2 regions of the Oceanobacillus sp. CAU 1775 genome follow, and region 2 is predicted to be linked to the other one. Evidence: predicted binding sites of a transcription regulator. Region 2 holds the regulator's gene; the other holds the start of a gene.

Region 1 (9,480 bases), on a different contig from region 2:
AACTACCCGCCCTTCAGTGTCACCAATGGCAGGATCTTTAGTACGTAAAGCATCATATCCTGATTGACTGAAACCAAATACAGACATCGATGCAATACCAGGACTTTCACCAAGATTTTCAATCATGCCTAATCCTGGGTAATCAAGCCTTGCCCCAGATGTATGTCCGATAATCGGGTTAATATCTGGAGATCCTATCGCATTCATTATTGTTTCCTGATCAAATGTACCTGTAACAAGATCCATATAGTGATTGGTAAGCCCTCTACCGACCCAGGAATTTTGAGGGAGTTTGGAATTTAGCCATAGCCTCGGGGTTTCAATGCAACCTCCAGCCATTACTACTACTTTTGCTACTATTTCTTCTATTTCCCCTGTCCAAGTGTCACGAACTTGAACGCCTTTTGCTTTTTTTCCGCGCTCCGGGCTATCCTCAGTCAATACTTTCATGACAAATACATTTGGACGAATGCTTACATTGCCAGTCTGTAAGGCTTGAGGAATGTAGCTGATATTAGTCGATCGCTTTGCCATTCGGTTATGTGACGGACCATATGGACAACCTTGCCCACAATGCCCACTCAATGTACAACCTTCCATATGACTTACTTCTTCAAGGGAATAATCGGTATCCATCAACTTTTCATTCGGTGGTAAAATAGCATTTGGCTGTGGACGGTAACCGGGTTCGGTAACATCTAATGTAGCATTAATTGAATATCCAGCCTGCTCTGCTGCATGATAAAACATAGCTTCCTTTGAAGTCGTTGGAGCAAACTCAACAGGCAAAATCGCTTCTACTTTTTCATAGTATGGAATAAGTTCCTGATAACTTATCGGCCATTCTTTTATTGCTTCTGGAAAGGCGCGTAGTGAATTCGCGTAATAATGGATTGTTCCTCCACCAACAGCTGCCGTTTGCCATAGAAAAGCTTGATTAGGAATGTTTCTGTACCACGGAGCTCTCCGTCTATCAGCAGAACCAAAACGAAACTTTCCAGTTACCACGTCATCCATATCATTTTCTAGCCTAGTAAGCTGCTGCCTATACAGCACACCGTCCAAGTCATCTGGATTGCTACTTTCTTTTGGCCCTCGTGTTTCATTTGGCTTTGGCCAGTTTTTATTTCCGTACCATGGTCCTGCTTCCAAAACGAGAACTTTCATTCCTTTTTCTCCGAGTTCTTTGGCAATCACTGCCCCTCCGCCACCAGCCCCTATGACGATTACATCAGGATTCTGCTTCATGCTCGAACCTTCTTTCTATATCCGACATTCTTAGTAAAAACCCACGGAAATCTCTGTAACCATAAGCTACACCAGGGTAACCGACCTGCTCCCATCCCCAAGGGAAAAATTCAAGCCTGCGAAGCTGCGGAGGATAAAGTCGTGTAGAACCATATGCTGGCCACTCCGAGTAGTATCCGAACATAGAAAATCTATTTAATGCATCAATAACATGTTTTATAAAACCAGCATTATTTCTGAAAGGTTCAGGTAGAGAATACAAATCAAGTTGAAGATTTTCTAATGCAGATAGAGTTTGCAAACGATCTTTTCTTGAGAGGCTGGAAAAAATCCCACCGCCAGAAAACGACCCTTCGTTTGTTGGTTTGATTTGATTAAAAGATACGAGCTGTTTCGCTGCAGCATCTAGCAATTTTGCTGTGGGAAGGGATAACGAGATAGTAATTTGATACAACTGTTGCTGGATAGCAACATAGTGATTAAGAGCATAGATAAGATATTCATGAACTCCCATATCCTTACTAATATAGCCATATTCACTTGGAAGACCAGGAGGTAATATGGCATCGGTTAGCGCTTGAAATGTTGTCTTTATATAATCTTGCGTGGGGACTGAGTATTGAATGATAAACACCCCTTTCATAATAAATGCACACACTATTAGTATATTTTTGTAGTTTTCATTTATGAATCAAATACCAATTATTTGGAATGATATTCATATATTTTAAAACGCATCCAATTTTGGAGGTTGATATAGTGTAAGACTTTAATTGGATATGGCATACAATTGTTATTTTTTATGGTGGAAGATTTATCTTGAGATTAGCAGGTAGAAAATCAATATCCCAGATGACGATTACGCAGGTTATTGTAATGATTGGTATTGGCTCCTTGTTAATTCAGCCAATAGCTGACAAAGGTATCTTTCATACCTTGGCTGTCGGTTTTTTAATGATTTTATTGATGATTGTTACGGAGTATTTAGAAGTGAAATTTGATTTCTTGGAAACGATCTCGACTGGTAAAGCTAAAATTGTTATAGAAAACGGAAAAATAGATACGGATACTTTAAGAAAGTTGCGAATGAGTGTGGATAGGCTTGAAACACGATTAAGACAGTCAGGGGTTACTTCCTTAGAAGATGTGAAGTATGCAACGATTGAGGTAAGTGGACAAATAGGCTATGAACTACATGAGAATAAAAAGCCAGTTACAAAAGAAGATCTTCAACTATTAATGCAAGAAATAGCGCACTTAAAAGAATCACTAGGACTTGCCAACAAGCCTACACTACCTACAAATGAAAAGCAGAATGATAATATTTTTAATGAAGTAAAAACGAAAAAATTTGAAGGAAAGCAGGAACCTTAACAAAACGACAGTATAATTTTTATATGAACATTAACTTCGCTTACCATAATTGTAGACCAAATAATTAAAGGCCATCCACTACGGATGACCTTCATCAAAAATAAAATGCAGCTTATTTTATACAATTCCGTTTACAAGTATTCCCTTCTACTTTTTACGATAATTCGCAAATTCAAAAGTAATTTTACTATCTTCTAATTTAAGATATGCATTAAATCGTTTTCCTTTTTTAGATATCATTCCTTTAATCATGCTAGTCTTTCCTTTTGTGCATAAATCTTTGATATTTTTTTCTGTCAGTTTCTTCCCTAATATCTGTCCAGGGAAATTTTGTTTACAGCCATTTTCGTGCTCAGAACAGCGGTAATACGTTTTTCTTTGAATAATATTCCCTTTTTTACAACTTGGACAAGTTGCAATTTTGGTATTATTTTGTGTGACAGCTAAACTTTCGTTAAGTTCCTTAACATCCAATTGCTTTGGTGTTTCTTGGATTAATTTTTCTATGAATCTAGCAATACTAGAAATGAAATATCTAGGCTCCCCTTCACCATTCCCTATCTTCTTTAAATAGGTTTCCCATTTTGCAGTCATCGAAGGACTTGATAGAAGGTTACCTTGTATTGATTGACAGAGGATCTCTCCTTTTTTTGTGACACTTACAATATTTTTATTCACCTGAATATAGCCATGCCTTTTGATTGTCTCGATAATACCACTTCGAGTTGCTTCTGTACCTAAGCCTTCTACTTCTTTTAATATTTCCATTTCCTCTTCATTATCTATATCTTTACCACATGTTTTCATCATGTTAATTAATTGACCTTCAGTATAAGGTTTAGGAGGTTTTGTCATTCCTTTTTTCATTTTTATTTCTCCTGATACCTTCTCATTTTCTTCTAAAATAGGAATCCGTGCTTCTTCATCTTTCTTCTTAACGCTTTCTTTTTGAGCGAATGTAAATAGTTCTCTCCAACCTTTGCTTATTTCCGTTTTTCCCACCGATTCAAAATCAAGCTCGTTTACATCTGTAATTACCTTTGTTTCTTCGTAAATATAATCCGAATGAAACATTGCTAATGTTGTTTTTAAGATTTCAAAATACAGATTCCGTTCCATGACGGATAATCCTTGTATCTTTTTCTCTGTCGGAATCGTCTTTGTAGGTATGATCGCATAATGCTCTTGAACTTTAGAATTATCTACATATCGCTTATTCGGTCTTTTTGAAGCTACTGGAAAATTGGCGCCTGCAATTGCTTGATAACGTTCCACATTTGCACTTAGATATGCAAATTCATTCGTCGTTATGAACTGTGTATCTGTTCGTGGATAGGTAACTAATTTTTTCTCATACAAGCCTTGAACAGTCTTTAAAACATTTGCAGGGCTGTATTTCCATTTTCTATTTGCAGTAGATTGTAAAGTTGAAAGAGCGTGTAATTTTGGTGGCTTAATATGTCTTTCTTTTTTCTTAATAGATTTTACAAAACCATCATTTTGTTCCGATATATTATGTTTCTCCATAAGGGCTTGGACTTCTTCTATTTTTTCACTTTTTATTTTTGCTTTTCCTTGATATATACCATTCTTAGCAGTAAAGTTACCTTCTATTTCATAAAAAGGAGTCGCAACAAACTGTTCAATTTCTTTTTGTCTTTGATAAATAAGATATACAGTTGGAGACTGAACTCGTCCAATCGATAGACTGTCATCAAAACCTTTCTGTTGTAGCAGTAGTGTAAATAACCGACTGCCGTTCATTCCTACAAGCCAATCACTTATTTGGCGAGTTTTTGCTTCATAATAAAGTAACATGTCTTTTTGATTATCATGTAGGCTATTAAAACCTTTTCTTATTTCATCAGCCTCAAGTGAGTTGATCCAAAGCCGTTTAATTTCTTTATTTTTTGCTCCTGTCATGTAGTAAGAGGAATAAAAAATATTAGATCCTTCCCGATCGGAGTCGCAACCATTTATTATAGTACCAATTCTAGGATCATTAAATAACTTTTTAATAAAGTTAAACTGCTCTCTTTTATCATAAGAAACTTTGTACTCATAGTTGTCAGGCAAGATTGGTAGTGATGATAAGTTCCAAGTTGCCCAGTCCTTACGATATTCCTTTGGTTCTTTCAACTCAACCAAATGGCCAATTCCCCAAGTAATGACCGCACCATTTGGGAAGGTTTGACAAGGGTTTAATTCTATATGTGTTTTATGACGTTTTTTAATAGAAAAAGCTTCCGCGTATGCCTTCGCTTGAGAAGGTTTTTCGGCGAATATTGCTACAGTACTCATTCTAAATGCTCCTTCTTTTAGTAATTTATATCGTTACATTCCTTAATTATTTACAGTTATTAAATTTAATTCTAATGCACGAACATATATTCTTATACTATAGAATGAATGAATTTGCTAATGAAGTCAATCAAAATACTCTCAGCAGATTTATTGCTATCTCCCACAATCTTACCCATACTTAATATAATAACGAATTTAATAGGAGGTCTCTATCTTTGGTAAAGATATTGAAATATGAAAGTCATACGCAACCATTTAAAGGTTATTTTAACATTACAAGAGTACATCCAGGTAAGATTTTAGGAGCTTCCAGTAATGATCTTGCGTTTGGCCCTCTTTCAAATATTGATCATGCTTTTATGAAAAAAGGGTTAACTGTAAAAATGCATGAACATAAAAATGATGAAATCCTAAGCTATGTTTGGAGAGGTACTTCACAACATAGAGATTCTGCTGACTTTGAAGCTCCAATTGAAAAAGGGAAATTAATGCTTATGAATGCTGGCGAAAGTTTTTGGCATGAAGAAAAGGTCAAAAACGAAAACGGTGATGTGGAAATGTTACAGATTTTCGTTCGCCCTAAGAAATCTAATTTGCCTGCACATATTCAATTTCATGAGAAGCCATTAATGAATGAAGACTGGTATTTAATGGCGGGACCTGAAGGTAGTGAAGCACCATTATTTTTTAGACAAAATGTCTATATCTATGATGCTCATCCAAAAGCTGGTCAAAAAATGCAAATTCCAGATATAGAAAATTATGAGCCTTTTCTGTATGTGCTAGATGGAGAACTAACGGTTGAAGACACAATAGTGAGTAAGTACGAGGCTGTTACTTCTGTCAATGAAAAATTAAGTGATATACAAGCGACTAAAGATTCGACGCTTGTATTATTCTTAGTTGATATGGATGTTCCGATGTCATTGGACGGGACGATAAGTGGAGTTTAGTAAATAAATTTATTAAAAAGAAGCAGCGCAAGTGGCTGCTTCTTTAGATTACTCGTCTTTTCCTAGCTTTTTCTTGAGTGCAGCTAATTCATCGTCTACATCATTTGTAATAAGGTCTTTGAATTCATCATCTAAAGTGCGGCTTGCTTGTGAGAGATCTTCAGATGTCTCTGCTTCTGCTTCAAAACGTAGAACTTTTTCTTCCATACGGTCGAATCCTTGGCGTGAATCATCTGAACCAATAGATGACATCGCACGGTTCATTTTTGTTCTCGTTTTTGCTGATTCAGCACGGGCTTTTAATGAATCTTTCTTAAGATTCATTTCTTGGTATTCACGTTTCATTTCATCTAATTTCTCTCTTAAGGAATCTACATCTGCTTTTGCACGTTCCCATGATTCATTTAAACTCACTGCAGTTGCTTCATGATCTTTTTTATCTTGTAAAGCACGACGAGCTAGGTCATCATTTCCAGCTGCTACAGCTTGCTCTGCTTGCTCTTGACGTCTGTCAACTAGTGCTTGAGCGTCATTCGCTTTTCGTTTTAACATTTTTTCATTTGCAATTTGTTTAGCAATTGCAGCTTCTGCATCACGGATATCCTCACCCATATCACGTAAAAACTGATCTAACATTTTTACTGGATCTTCTGCCTTATCAATCATGGCATTTAACTCTGAACTAACTACTGTTTTCATTCGTTTAAAAAATTGAAACATAGAATCTCCTCCTTAAGTATATTTTCCTTTTAAATTCTAACTTTACCAAGAGAGTCAGTTTAAGACGCTAAGTCACATCTGAAATTCTCTTCTCTCATTCATACGAAGCTTAGAAAAAAAGGTTTCAAAAAAAGATAGAATTTTTATAAAAAAGCATTGGAAGCCTTCTCCAATGCTTTTTATTCTCTAGGATATAACAAAATTTCTAGGGTGTGGATATTATAAGCGGTAGAGCCACGTTCGGCTCCAGCGCCCACCGACTATCAAACTTCGCACTTCTTCAATCGATAAGTCAACATCGACTCGTACCTCGTCGTGTTTCCTTTATCTCACAAAATAAGGGAAGTTCAACTAAAACCGCGACATCACGTCGCAACGTTGAACCACCCCACGTCCTGTGGGGCGCAGTTTGTACGTCGCTGAACGGGCGCTTGCGCCTTTGCTCTAATTAATTATTCAATAAAGAGTTTGCATTTTCATATTCTAATCCATGTGCTTCTGCAACTGCTTGATAGGTTACGAAACCTTCTAAAGTGTTAATACCTTTAAGAATTGCTTCATTATCAAGTGATGCTTGTCTATACCCCTTATTCGCTATTTGTAAAACATAAGGTAATGTAGCATTTGTAAGTCCAACAGTTGCAGTCTGTGGAACAGCACCAGGCATATTGGCAACTGTATAATGCACGACATCATGTTTTAGGAATGTTGGGTTGTCATGAGTTGTTATTCGATCACTTGTTTCAAAGTTCCCACCTTGGTCAATCGCAACGTCAATCATAACAGAGCCAGGAGACATTTGCTTCACCATTTCTTCTGTAACTAGAACTGGAGCCTTAGCACCTGGAATAAGTACAGAACCAATAACCAAGTCAGATTCAATTACTGACTGTTGAATATTATGTGGATTAGAAATTAAAGTGTTAATGGAGTTACCAAAAATATCATCAAGCTGGCGTAGTCGATCTGGATTTAAATCGATGATCGTAACTTTAGCGCCTAGACCAATAGCGATTTTCGCGGCGTTTGTACCTACGACCCCACCACCAATAATTGTGATTGTTCCTCTTGATACTCCAGGAATTCCAGAAAGTAAGATCCCTTTTCCACCTTTAGGATGCTCTAATAATTGCATTCCTACTTGTGTTACCATTCTACCAGCAACTTCACTCATCGGAGTAAGTAATGGTAAAGAACGATTTGGTAATTGAACTGTTTCATATGCCATTCCAACAACTTTATTATCAATTAAAGCCTTAGTTAATTCAGGCTCGTTTGCTAAATGTAAATAAGTAAATAAGATTAGCCCTTCGTGGAAGTATTTAAATTCTTCTTCCTGTGGTTCTTTTACTTTTAAAACGATATCTTGATTCCAAGCTTCTTCTGCTGTATCAACAATTACTGCTCCTACTTCTTGATACTGTTCATCAGAAAAACTAGAACCATTTCCTGCCCCTGATTGAATGAAAATCTCATGCCCTGCTTCTTTTAAAGAGAAAACACCAGACGGTGCCATTGCTACACGATTTTCATTATTTAATATCTCTTTTGGAATACCAATCTTCATCAAGTAATCCTCCCATTTCTTCAATTAAGTAGACTTTCTTCAGTCTTAATTGTATCAAATTGTATCCTATAAAGCACCTAGTTTGAAGAAACTTAGAAATATTTATAATTCCTAGTGATTATGCAAGTTTGAAAACCAAATTTGTTTAAAAGAATATATAAATATGTCTGATTTCTTACTATTTTCTGTTTAGTGTTGTTCTACCGTGGTAAAGGATATATAATATAGATGAAAGGGGAGATAACGATGGAGTATAAAAACATACTAATTGCAGTCGATGGATCTGAAGCAGCAGAAAAAGCATTCAACAAAGCTATTGAGATTGCAAAACGAAATGGAGCTCGCCTAATCGTTGCTCATGTTATCGATTCGAGAACATTTGCAACAGCAGAAGCATATGATCGTACACTTTCAGAGCGTGCGGAGCAATATGCAAAAGAATTATTAGATGGTTATATTGAAAATGCTAGAAATGAAGGTTTAACAGATTTGGTAAGATGTATTGAATATGGTTCGCCAAAAGTTAAAGTACCAAGAGACATCGCTGAGGACTTTAATGCAGACTTAATTATTTGTGGTGCTACTGGTATGAATGCAGTTGAACGTTTCCTTATTGGTAGTGTATCTGAAAGTATTACTAGACATGCAAAATGTGATGTACTCGTTACTAGATAATAAAACTTAGAGCCCTTACCTCCTTTTACCAATAAGGAAGCAAGAGCTCTTTTTATTTTACTTTTTCTAATTTACTTAATCGCATTGTATCCCTAGCAATCATCAGTTCTTCATTCGTAGGGATGATAATTACTTTAACAGGTGAATGTGGATGATTAATAAACTGTTCTTTTCCTCTAACATTATTCAAACGTTTATCCCAATACACACCCATGAACTCTAGACCAGTTAAAATCTTCTCACGGACGACATCACTATTTTCACCAACACCCGCGGTAAAGATAATCGCGTCAACCCCTGACATCTTCGCAGCATACGATCCAATATATTTATGAATTCTTTCAGCAAAAACAGTAAGCGCTAGTTCTGCTCTTTCATCCGTGTCTGCTTTTTCTTCAATATCTCTTAAATCACTTGAAAAACCTGACAAAGCTAACATTCCACTTTCTTTGTTTAAAACATTTATGACCTCATCAGCTGTCTTCCCTGTCTTATCCATTATATACGGAATTAATGCAGGATCTATATCACCAGAACGAGTTCCCATCGTAACCCCTGCAAGAGGTGTAAAGCCCATCGAAGTATCAATCGATTTACCACCCTCTATGGCAGTTACACTAGCACCATTTCCAATATGAC
Region 2 (9,480 bases):
GTAAGGAAGCCATTGATACATTGGTAAAACACATGGAAGATCACCATAATGATTTTATTTTGATCCTTGCAGGTTATCCATATGAAATGGAAAAATTTTTAAGAATCAATCCAGGGCTTAAATCACGGTTCCCTTTTATTCTTGATTTTTCCAATTATAAAATTGATGAATTAATGAAAATCACAAAGCAAATGGTAAAAGATAGGGAATACTATTTAACAAAAGCTGCAGAGGAAAGGCTTAAGATTATCCTTCTGAAAAATATAAACGACAGGAATTTCTCGAATGCTCGTTTAGTAAGAAATATAGTTGAAAAAGCAATACGGCAGCAAGCTTACCGGTTGGTACAAAATGAAAAGTTTCAACCAGAAGATATAATCAATCTTAGTGCAGAAGATTTTAAACTAAATGATTAAATGATACTAATGGAGGTATTTCATGGCAGAAGAGAAGATAATAGTAGTAGCAGTAAAAAAACCAGACCAATTAGATGAACGTTTTCAGACATCCTTGGATGAATTGATTTCTTTAAGTCAAACAGCTGGAGGAAGTGTAGAAGCGATATTTACACAGAATCGTAATTCTATTCATCCAGCTACATATATTGGTGAAGGAAAATTGCAAGAAATAAAAGATGAAATTGAAGAAAATGAAATTGATTTGGTTATATCTAATGATGAGTTGTCTGCTGGTCAGTTGCGTAATTTAAATAAAGCTTTAGGAGTTAGAATTATAGACCGCAGTCAATTGATTTTAGATATATTTGCACAACGTGCGCGTACAAAAGAAGGTAAACTCCAAGTTGAGCTTGCTCAATTAGAATACGTATTACCAAGATTAAGGGGACAAGGTATAGAATTATCAAGACTTGGAGCTGGTATTGGAACAAGAGGACCTGGGGAAACGAAACTTGAAACCGACAGACGTCACATTCGTGGACGTATCTTTGACATTAAAAAGAGATTACAACTAATTGTAAAACAAAGAGAACAGTACCGTAAACGAAGAAGAGATAATAATGTTTTTCAAATTGCAATTGTCGGCTATACAAACGCTGGGAAGTCGACTTTGTTTAATCGTTTGACAGATAGTGATTCACTTGAAGAAGATAAGTTATTCGCTACATTGGATCCTTTAACAAGAAAAGTTAAAATGCCTTCTGGATTTGAAGCTTTAATTACAGATACGGTTGGTTTCTTACAAGATTTACCTACATCTTTAATTGCTGCTTTCCGTTCGACATTGGAAGAAGTAACAGAGGCAGACTTTTTGCTCCATGTTGTTGACGGTTCCCATATAGATCAAGAACAACATCAGCAAACAGTTAAGAAATTACTTGAGGAATTAGATGCTCACAATATTCCAACTCTATATATTTATAATAAAAAAGATTTGATTCAGGAACCATTTTTCCCATCACATTTTCCCAACTTACTAATTAGTGCATACGAAGAAGACGATTTACAACTAACAGTGGAAAAAATAGAAGAAGTTCTGAAGAAGGAGTGGAGTCCTTTTACACTTCATCTAGATGCAGATCAAGGGAAAATTATAAATTTAATTGAAAGAGAATCACTTATAGAAGAAAAAGAATTCGATGAAGAGAACAATAAGTATATTCTAAAAGGATATATTCAAAGTGAAGATCTATTGAACAAAATTACAAAGGGGTCATAATTTTCATGTTAGAGCAATTAATAAACCAAACAGAAAAAGATATTGCAGAAATTAAAAACGACATTAATACGATCGTAGAAATAAATCAAAAAAGCGTACTCGAAGCATTTATTGCAAATAGAGTAAGTGATAGCCATTTTAATTCAACTACTGGTTATGGATACGATGATATGGGACGAGATGCATTAGAAAGTGTTTATAAAGATGTCTTTGGTGCGGAAGATGCTTTAGTTCGTCCACAACTTGTTTCTGGTACGCATGCGATTTCAACTGCATTATTTGGTGTGCTTCGTCCAGGTGATGAGTTAATTTATATAACTGGTAAGCCTTATGATACATTGGAAGAAGTTATCGGGATAAGAGGAGAGCGGACTGCAGGTTCGTTGCGTGACTTTCAAATTGATTATCAACACGTATCACTTCTCGAAGGTGGAGCTATAGATTATCAAGGAATCAAAGAAGCAATAACAGAGAAAACAAAAGTTATCGGTATTCAGCGTTCAAAAGGCTATGATAATCGTCCATCTTTTACTGTTGATGAAATTGAAGAAATGGTTCAATTTGTTAAAGAAATAAAATCGGATGTTATCGTATTTGTGGACAACTGCTATGGTGAATTTGTAGAAACAAAGGAACCTACTCATGTTGGAGTGGACTTAATGGCAGGCTCATTAATAAAAAATCCAGGTGGAGGAATTGTGCGATCTGGAGGATATATTGTTGGTCGACAAGATTTAATTGAACAGTGCGCAAACAGACTTACAGCACCTGGTCTTGGCAAAGAGAGTGGAGCTACATTAAATATGTTGCAAGAATTATTCCAAGGATTCTTCTTAGCACCACATGTTGTTGGCGAGGCATTGAAGGGCGCAATATTTACTTCGCGGTTTTTAGAATTAGTTGGACTAACTACCACTCCTGATTATCAAATGAAGCGAACAGACTTAATACAGACAGTTACATTTGATAAAGCAGAACAAATGATTGCCTTCTGTCAATCCATACAAGCAAGTTCACCGGTTAATTCTTATGTAAGCCCATATCCAAGTGAAATGCCTGGATATGAAGGTGAAGTAATTATGGCAGCTGGTACATTTATTCAAGGTTCAAGTATTGAACTATCTGCGGATGGACCTATTAGAGCGCCCTACACTGCGTATGTTCAAGGTGGATTAACTTATGCTCATGTGAAAATAGCAATTATAGAGGCTGTAAAAACTATTGAACAAAAGGGTTATCTCTCCATTAAGTAGGGTATAGTAATTTTTGGAGGGGATTAATAACATGAGTAAAATAACGAAAGAAATGATAAAACAAAAAATTGAAGAAGAAAACGTAAGATTTATTCGGTTACAGTTCACAGATATGATGGGTACGATTAAAAACGTCGAGATACCTCTGAGTCAACTTGATAAAGCATTAGATAATAAAATGATGTTCGACGGATCAGCAATTGAGGGGTTTGTAAAAATAGAAGAATCAGATATGTTTTTATACCCTGATTATGATTCATTTGTCGTTTTTCCATGGACATCTAATAAAGGTAAGGTAGCTAGATTTATCTGTGACATACACAATCCAGATGGAACTCCATTTCTAGGCTGTCCTCGTAATACTTTAAAAAGAAACCTAAAAAAGATGGAGAAACTTGGATATGATACTTTCAATATTGGTACAGAACCAGAATTCTTTCTCTTCAAGCTAAATGAAAAAGGCGAGCCAATTCTTGAGTTAAATGATTATGGTGGATACTTTGATTTAGCACCTACAGATTTAGGAGAAAGTTGCCGGAGAGATATTGTACTAGAATTGGAAGAAATGGGCTTTGAGATTGAAGCATCCCACCATGAAGGTGCGCCTGGTCAACATGAAATAGACTTTAAGTATTCGGATGCCTTAAAACACGCGGATGATATCCAAACATTTAAATTAGTCGTGAAAACTATAGCAAGACAACATAATTTACATGCAACATTTATGCCGAAACCTTTATATGGTGTAAACGGTTCTGGGATGCATGTGAACATGTCACTATTTAAAGATGGCAATAATGTCTTTTTTGATGAATCAGATGAAATTAATTTAAGCAAAGACGCCTTTCAATTTATCGCAGGTATTTTAGAACATGCTAGTGGGTTTACTGCGATTACAAATCCTATTATTAACTCTTATAAACGTTTGGTACCAGGATTTGAAGCTCCATCTTATATTGCTTGGTCAGCGTCGAATAGAACGCCATTACTTAGAGTTCCTACCTCAAGAGGATTGAGTACGAGAGTAGAAGTTCGAAGTGTCGATCCTGCATCTAATCCTTATTTGGCATTGTCTGTGTTATTAGCCGCTGGTTTAGATGGGATTGAAAATGAAAAAGTAGCTCCAGAGGCTGTTGATCGTAATATTTTTGAAATGACAAGTAAAGAAAGATATGAAAATGGAGTAAGGGATTTACCATCGAATCTAAAAGAGGCTCTTCAAGAGTTAGAAAATGATTCAATTATTATTGAAGCTGTAGGAAGTCACTTATACCATCATTTCATGCGTGCTAAGCAAATGGAGTGGGAGATGTTCAATAATACGGTACATCCATGGGAAAGAGAACAATATTTAACATCATACTAATAATTAAATTAAAAAAATCTGTTACTTTTAAATAAAGTAGCAGATTTTTTGTTTCGTTTATAATAGCTCGCTTATAAGAATATGTATGGGAATAAATTCATTAACCATTCTGTTGTTAGGAGTAAAAACCCGCTTCGGAAATATACTACGCGCATCCTTAGGCGGCTGGTGAGCCTCCTCAGTCGCAGGCGACTTGCGGGGTCTCACCGTTGCTTTCCATCTCGCAGGAGTCTTCGTATATTTCCGAAGCTCATTTACTGCTTCTTTTTTTAATTGCTGAAGTATCAATTGCAAACTTTACCATAGCCATTATTTTATATGTCTATATAATCCTATTACTTTTCCTAGGATAGAGACATTATCAAAGAATAGTGGATCCATTGTGGCGTTTTCTGGTTGTAATCTAATGGAATCCTTTTCTTTAAAGAAACGTTTAACCGTCGCTTCGTTTTCTTCTGTCATCGCTACTACGATATCTCCGTTGTCCGCAGTGCTTTGTTGTTTAACAATAACCATATCCCCATCGAGAATACCTGCTTCTATCATACTTTCACCATCAATGATCAATACAAATAGATTATCATCAGGATTTGAACTTGAACTAGGAATTGGCACGAACTCTTCTATATTCTCCACTGCTGTAATTGGTAGACCAGCAGTTACTTTTCCAATAACAGGTGCATATCTTGCTTGATCTTTTGGAATGTTTGATTCCCCTGTAGGGTCAAGAATTTCTATCGCTCTTGGTTTCGTAGGATCACGTCTAATAAACCCTTTCACTTCGAGTCGTTCCAAATGACCGTGTACAGTTGAGCTTGATGCAAGACCAACAGCTACAGCAATTTCACGAACTGATGGTGGGTATCCTTTAGCTTTTACTTCATTTTTTATAAAATCTAATATCATCTGTTGCCTTTTTGATAATTTTGTCATGCTTGAAACACCTCTCACATAGGATTTATTAAACATAGTTTACCATCTCTATCCATAATATGCAAACATTCGTTCTAAAAGTAGTTGACAAGACCGTATGTTCGTGAGATACTATGTTCGTAGGAACAAAGGTTCTTTTATTTCTAAGGGGGCATTCATATGTTTAATAAACTATTAAAAAAATATTCAAAAGAAGATCTATTTTATTTTGTTGCATTCGGTCTAATGCTAGTATTTTTATACTTCTCTTTAATTACTAGTGGAAATTAGTATAAAAGGAGATTAATAAATTGAGAGTAATCATCTATTGCAGAGTGAGTACAGATAAAAAAGAACAAGAAACCTCTCTTTCAAGACAGCGTCTCGAATTAACGGAATTTGCTAACTCACAAGATTTTAAGATTGTGAAGTGTATTGAAGAACAACAAAGTGGCTTTGACATTGAACGAGAAGGAATTTTTGAAATGCTTGCGTATTTTTCACAGGAAAAAGCAGATGGATTATTAATACAAGATGAAACTAGACTAGGCAGAGGGAACACTAAAATCGCTTTATTCCATCAACTACAAAAATTAGGCATCAAGATTTATACGTTAATGCATAACGGAGAGTTAGAGCTTTCTGATTCGGATTCAATGGTTTTACAAATTGTTGGGATCGTAGAAGAATATCAACGTAAAATTCAAAATATGAAAATTAAACGTGGGATGAAAAAAGCAGTGCAAGCAGGTTATCGACCAGAAGCAAATCTTAAGAATATAGATAAAGCACCAGGTCGTAAGCGCGCAGAAGTTCCACTTCAAGAAATTATACAATTAAGAGAAAAAGGATTAACCTTTCATGAGATAGCTACAACATTAAATGGACTCGGATATAATGTATCTAAAGCTACCATACACAGGCGTTACCAAGAGTACCAAATACTTGAGAATGAGATTCGCTAGTTGTAAGATAGAAGACAAGATTTATTTCTTGTCTTTTTTGGTTTTAGAATATTATATTATCCAAAGGGTACAGGTATACTAATAAAAGATTTATGATTAAAGGAGGTATATTAATGTTAGCAAAAGAGAAACTTACTCGTATAAATGAATTGGCAAATAAAGCGAAAAATGACGGATTAACAGAAGAAGAAAAAATAGAACAAAAAAGATTACGTGAGGAATACCTTGGTAATATTCGTAGCTCTTTTACGAATCAATTTAAAACGATGACAGTAATTGATCCACTCGGAAATGATGTAACACCTCAGAAAGTGAAAGATTTACAAGAACGTAATAAAAAGCATTAAACAAAACTACCTTCCTTCTATACTTGCGCTTGTGAAGAACGCATGTTCATTATAGAATGAAGGTAGTTACATATTTAAGGGTTAATGAAAGGAGATTTACATGTCAACAATTGAACAACTATCAGTGAATACAATTCGTACATTATCAATCGATGCAATTGAAAAAGCAAATTCAGGACATCCAGGATTACCTATGGGGGCTGCTCCAATGGCTTATGCATTGTGGACAGATTTCATGAATCACAATCCTAAAAATTCTAAGTGGTTTAATAGAGATCGTTTCGTGCTTTCTGCAGGTCACGGATCCATGCTACTCTATAGTTTATTACACTTATCTGGTTATGATGTAACAATGGAGGATATTAAAAATTTCCGCCAATGGGATTCAAGAACTCCAGGTCACCCAGAAGTACATCATACAGATGGGGTAGAAGCGACAACAGGTCCGCTCGGCCAAGGAATTGCTATGTCTGTTGGTATGGCAATGGCAGAAGCACATTTAAGCGCGAAATATAACAAACCTAATTTTAATATTGTTGATCACTACACATATGCACTTGTAAGTGATGGTGATTTAATGGAAGGTATTTCTCATGAAGCAGCATCATTAGCTGGACATTTAGGTTTGGGTAAATTAATTGCTCTCTACGACTCGAATGATATTTCTTTAGATGGAGATTTAGACCGTTCATTCTCTGAAAATACAGAGCAACGTTTTAAAGCATACGGATGGCAAGTTATCCGTGTAGAAGATGGAAATAACTTAGAAGAAATTCGCTCAGCTATTAAAGAGGCTCAAGCAAACACTGACCAACCAACGTTAATTGAAATTAAAACTATAATTGGTTATGGTTCACCTAATAAATCAGCTAAATCTGATTCTCATGGTGCACCATTAGGAACAGAAGAAGTTGGTTTGACGAAAGAATACTACAAATGGGAGCATGAAGAATTTCATGTACCAGAAGAAGTTTATCAAGACTTTCAGGAGAAAATTCAAGTAAAAGCTGAAGGATTAGAAGCTGACTGGAATAAAATGTTTAGTCAATTTGAAGAACAATACCCTGAAGAATCAGCTGAACTAAAACGCGCAATAAATGGCGAGCTTCCTGTTGATTGGGAGAAATCATTACCAAGTTTTGAAGAGGGTAGCTCTTTAGCAACACGTGCATCTTCAGGAGAAGTCCTTAATGCGATTGCTAAATCTGTCCCTAACTTCATTGGAGGTAGTGCAGACTTAGCTGGATCAAATAAAACGCTTATCGATGATGAGGCAGATTTTACTAAAGCAGATTATAGTGGTAGAAATATTTGGTTTGGTGTACGTGAACATGCAATGGGAGCAGCACTAAATGGTATGGCACTACATGGAGGATTAAAAGTATATGGAGGAACGTTCTTCGTATTTAGTGATTACTTACGTCCATCGATTCGCCTAGCTTCTATTATGAGAATGCCTGTAACCTATGTATTCACACATGATTCTATTGCTGTTGGAGAAGATGGTCCGACACATGAGCCAGTTGAACATTTAGCAGCTTTACGCGCCTTCCCGGGTCTATCCATTATCAGACCAGCAGATGCTAACGAAACAAGTGCTGCTTGGAGATTAGCTTTAGAGTCAAGTGAAGAACCAACTGCACTTGTCTTAACTAGACAGAACCTACCGACATTAGCAGGTACGAAAACAGCTGCATATGAAGGTGTTAAAAGAGGGGCTTATACAATAAGCAAAGCAGAAAAAGAAACTCCAGATGCTCTGTTACTTGCTACTGGAAGTGAAGTTCAACTAGCTACACAAGCTCAGGTGAAATTAAAAGAGAAAGGAATTGACGTCTCTGTTGTTAGTATGCCTTCTTGGGATCGATTCGAAAAACAAGACGCAGCTTACAGAGAAAGTGTCATTCCTAAATCAGTTAAAAAGCGCTTAGCTATTGAAATGGGAGCATCCTTTGGCTGGGATCGATACACAGGTGATGAAGGTGCAATACTTGCGATTGATCGATTTGGAGCTTCAGCACCAGGTGAAAAAGTTGTCGAAGAATATGGCTTTACTGTAGAAAACGTTGTTAAAAAGTTAGAAGAACTAGTTAATAATTAATTTTCTCAACAAGTCATATATAATTTTAAAAATGCTTTATATTAGGCAGTTCTTCGTTGAACTGCCTAATATATTTTAATGAAGTATATAATAATTGCTAATGTGACAAAACTAGTGATTTTTTATCTCAAAATATGACAATATATTCTTTTGACATTGCGTATAATTGAACGATAAAGGAGTGAGTTCATGTATACGTATTCTGTTTTCTGTATTAGATCTGAAATTGTTACACATTACTATTATAAAACAGGCATTCTATATCGTTTTTTAAAGGAATTTAAGGAAAACCGTAAGCCTTCTTATCTACAGCTACAGTATAATTTTATCACAGAGCCACTCACACTCGATTTAATTTCCTCAAGTCTACAATATACAAATGAAGGAATTGATTGGGACAAGCGTGATAATTATTTAAAAATGTATAGGAATAATGGTCATTTATCGATTTATAAAGACGAACGACATTTAGAGTTCTCGTGTGACTCAATAGAGGAAGCAGAGGAGTTCTTATTTCCTATGCTCCGTCGATTGCCTTTACATTTTTTTGTTGTGAATAATACAATAAAAGACTACGGTTGGTTAACTTTAGATAAAAATAATTATTTAGAAATTAAACAAATATTGTATTCTTAGACGTTCTTTTATATACTGTTTAGAGAGAGTCGTGAAGGAGGAAAGTCAGAGTATGGGCACAATTTGGGTAGTATTAATTGCAATAGGAGCTTTAATAGCAGGAATTGCTCTTGGTTTCTTTATTGCAAGAAGATATATGATGAGTTATTTAAAGAAAAATCCACCAATTAATGAGCAAATGCTTCGTACATTGATGATGCAAATGGGTCAAAAACCGAGCCAA

Evidence for each region. Region 2 encodes LexA, which represses DNA repair genes until DNA is damaged. Its sites were predicted from a motif close to CGAACATATGTTCG; they were not measured.
Region 1: ACXYMZ_RS08690 (type IA DNA topoisomerase) is a predicted target of LexA. The motif match lies at 5,003-5,016, and genes of this name have one in related genera.

What each region holds. Positions count from the first base shown of each region.
Region 1 is NZ_JBTLRO010000004.1:154,434-163,913, reverse strand. It holds gene ACXYMZ_RS08705 (GMC family oxidoreductase N-terminal domain-containing protein) at 1-1,248, opposite strand, end outside; gene ACXYMZ_RS08700 (gluconate 2-dehydrogenase subunit 3 family protein) at 1,232-1,891, opposite strand; gene ACXYMZ_RS08695 (DUF421 domain-containing protein) at 2,068-2,622, shown strand; gene ACXYMZ_RS08690 (type IA DNA topoisomerase) at 2,770-4,923, opposite strand; gene ACXYMZ_RS08685 (pirin family protein) at 5,142-5,879, shown strand; gene ACXYMZ_RS08680 (PspA/IM30 family protein) at 5,928-6,599, opposite strand; gene ald (alanine dehydrogenase) at 7,048-8,166, opposite strand; gene ACXYMZ_RS08670 (universal stress protein) at 8,413-8,841, shown strand; gene ACXYMZ_RS08665 (acetate kinase) at 8,894-9,480, opposite strand, start outside.
Region 2 is NZ_JBTLRO010000002.1:267,355-276,834, reverse strand. It holds gene ACXYMZ_RS04635 (AAA family ATPase) at 1-416, shown strand, start outside; gene hflX (GTPase HflX) at 439-1,677, shown strand; gene ACXYMZ_RS04625 (methionine gamma-lyase family protein) at 1,683-2,930, shown strand; gene glnA (type I glutamate--ammonia ligase) at 2,962-4,296, shown strand; gene lexA (transcriptional repressor LexA) at 4,606-5,229, opposite strand; gene ACXYMZ_RS04610 (YneB family resolvase-like protein) at 5,520-6,173, shown strand; gene ACXYMZ_RS04605 (DUF896 domain-containing protein) at 6,287-6,520, shown strand; gene tkt (transketolase) at 6,621-8,621, shown strand; gene sirA (sporulation inhibitor of replication protein SirA) at 8,811-9,257, shown strand; gene ACXYMZ_RS04590 (YneF family protein) at 9,310-9,480, shown strand, end outside.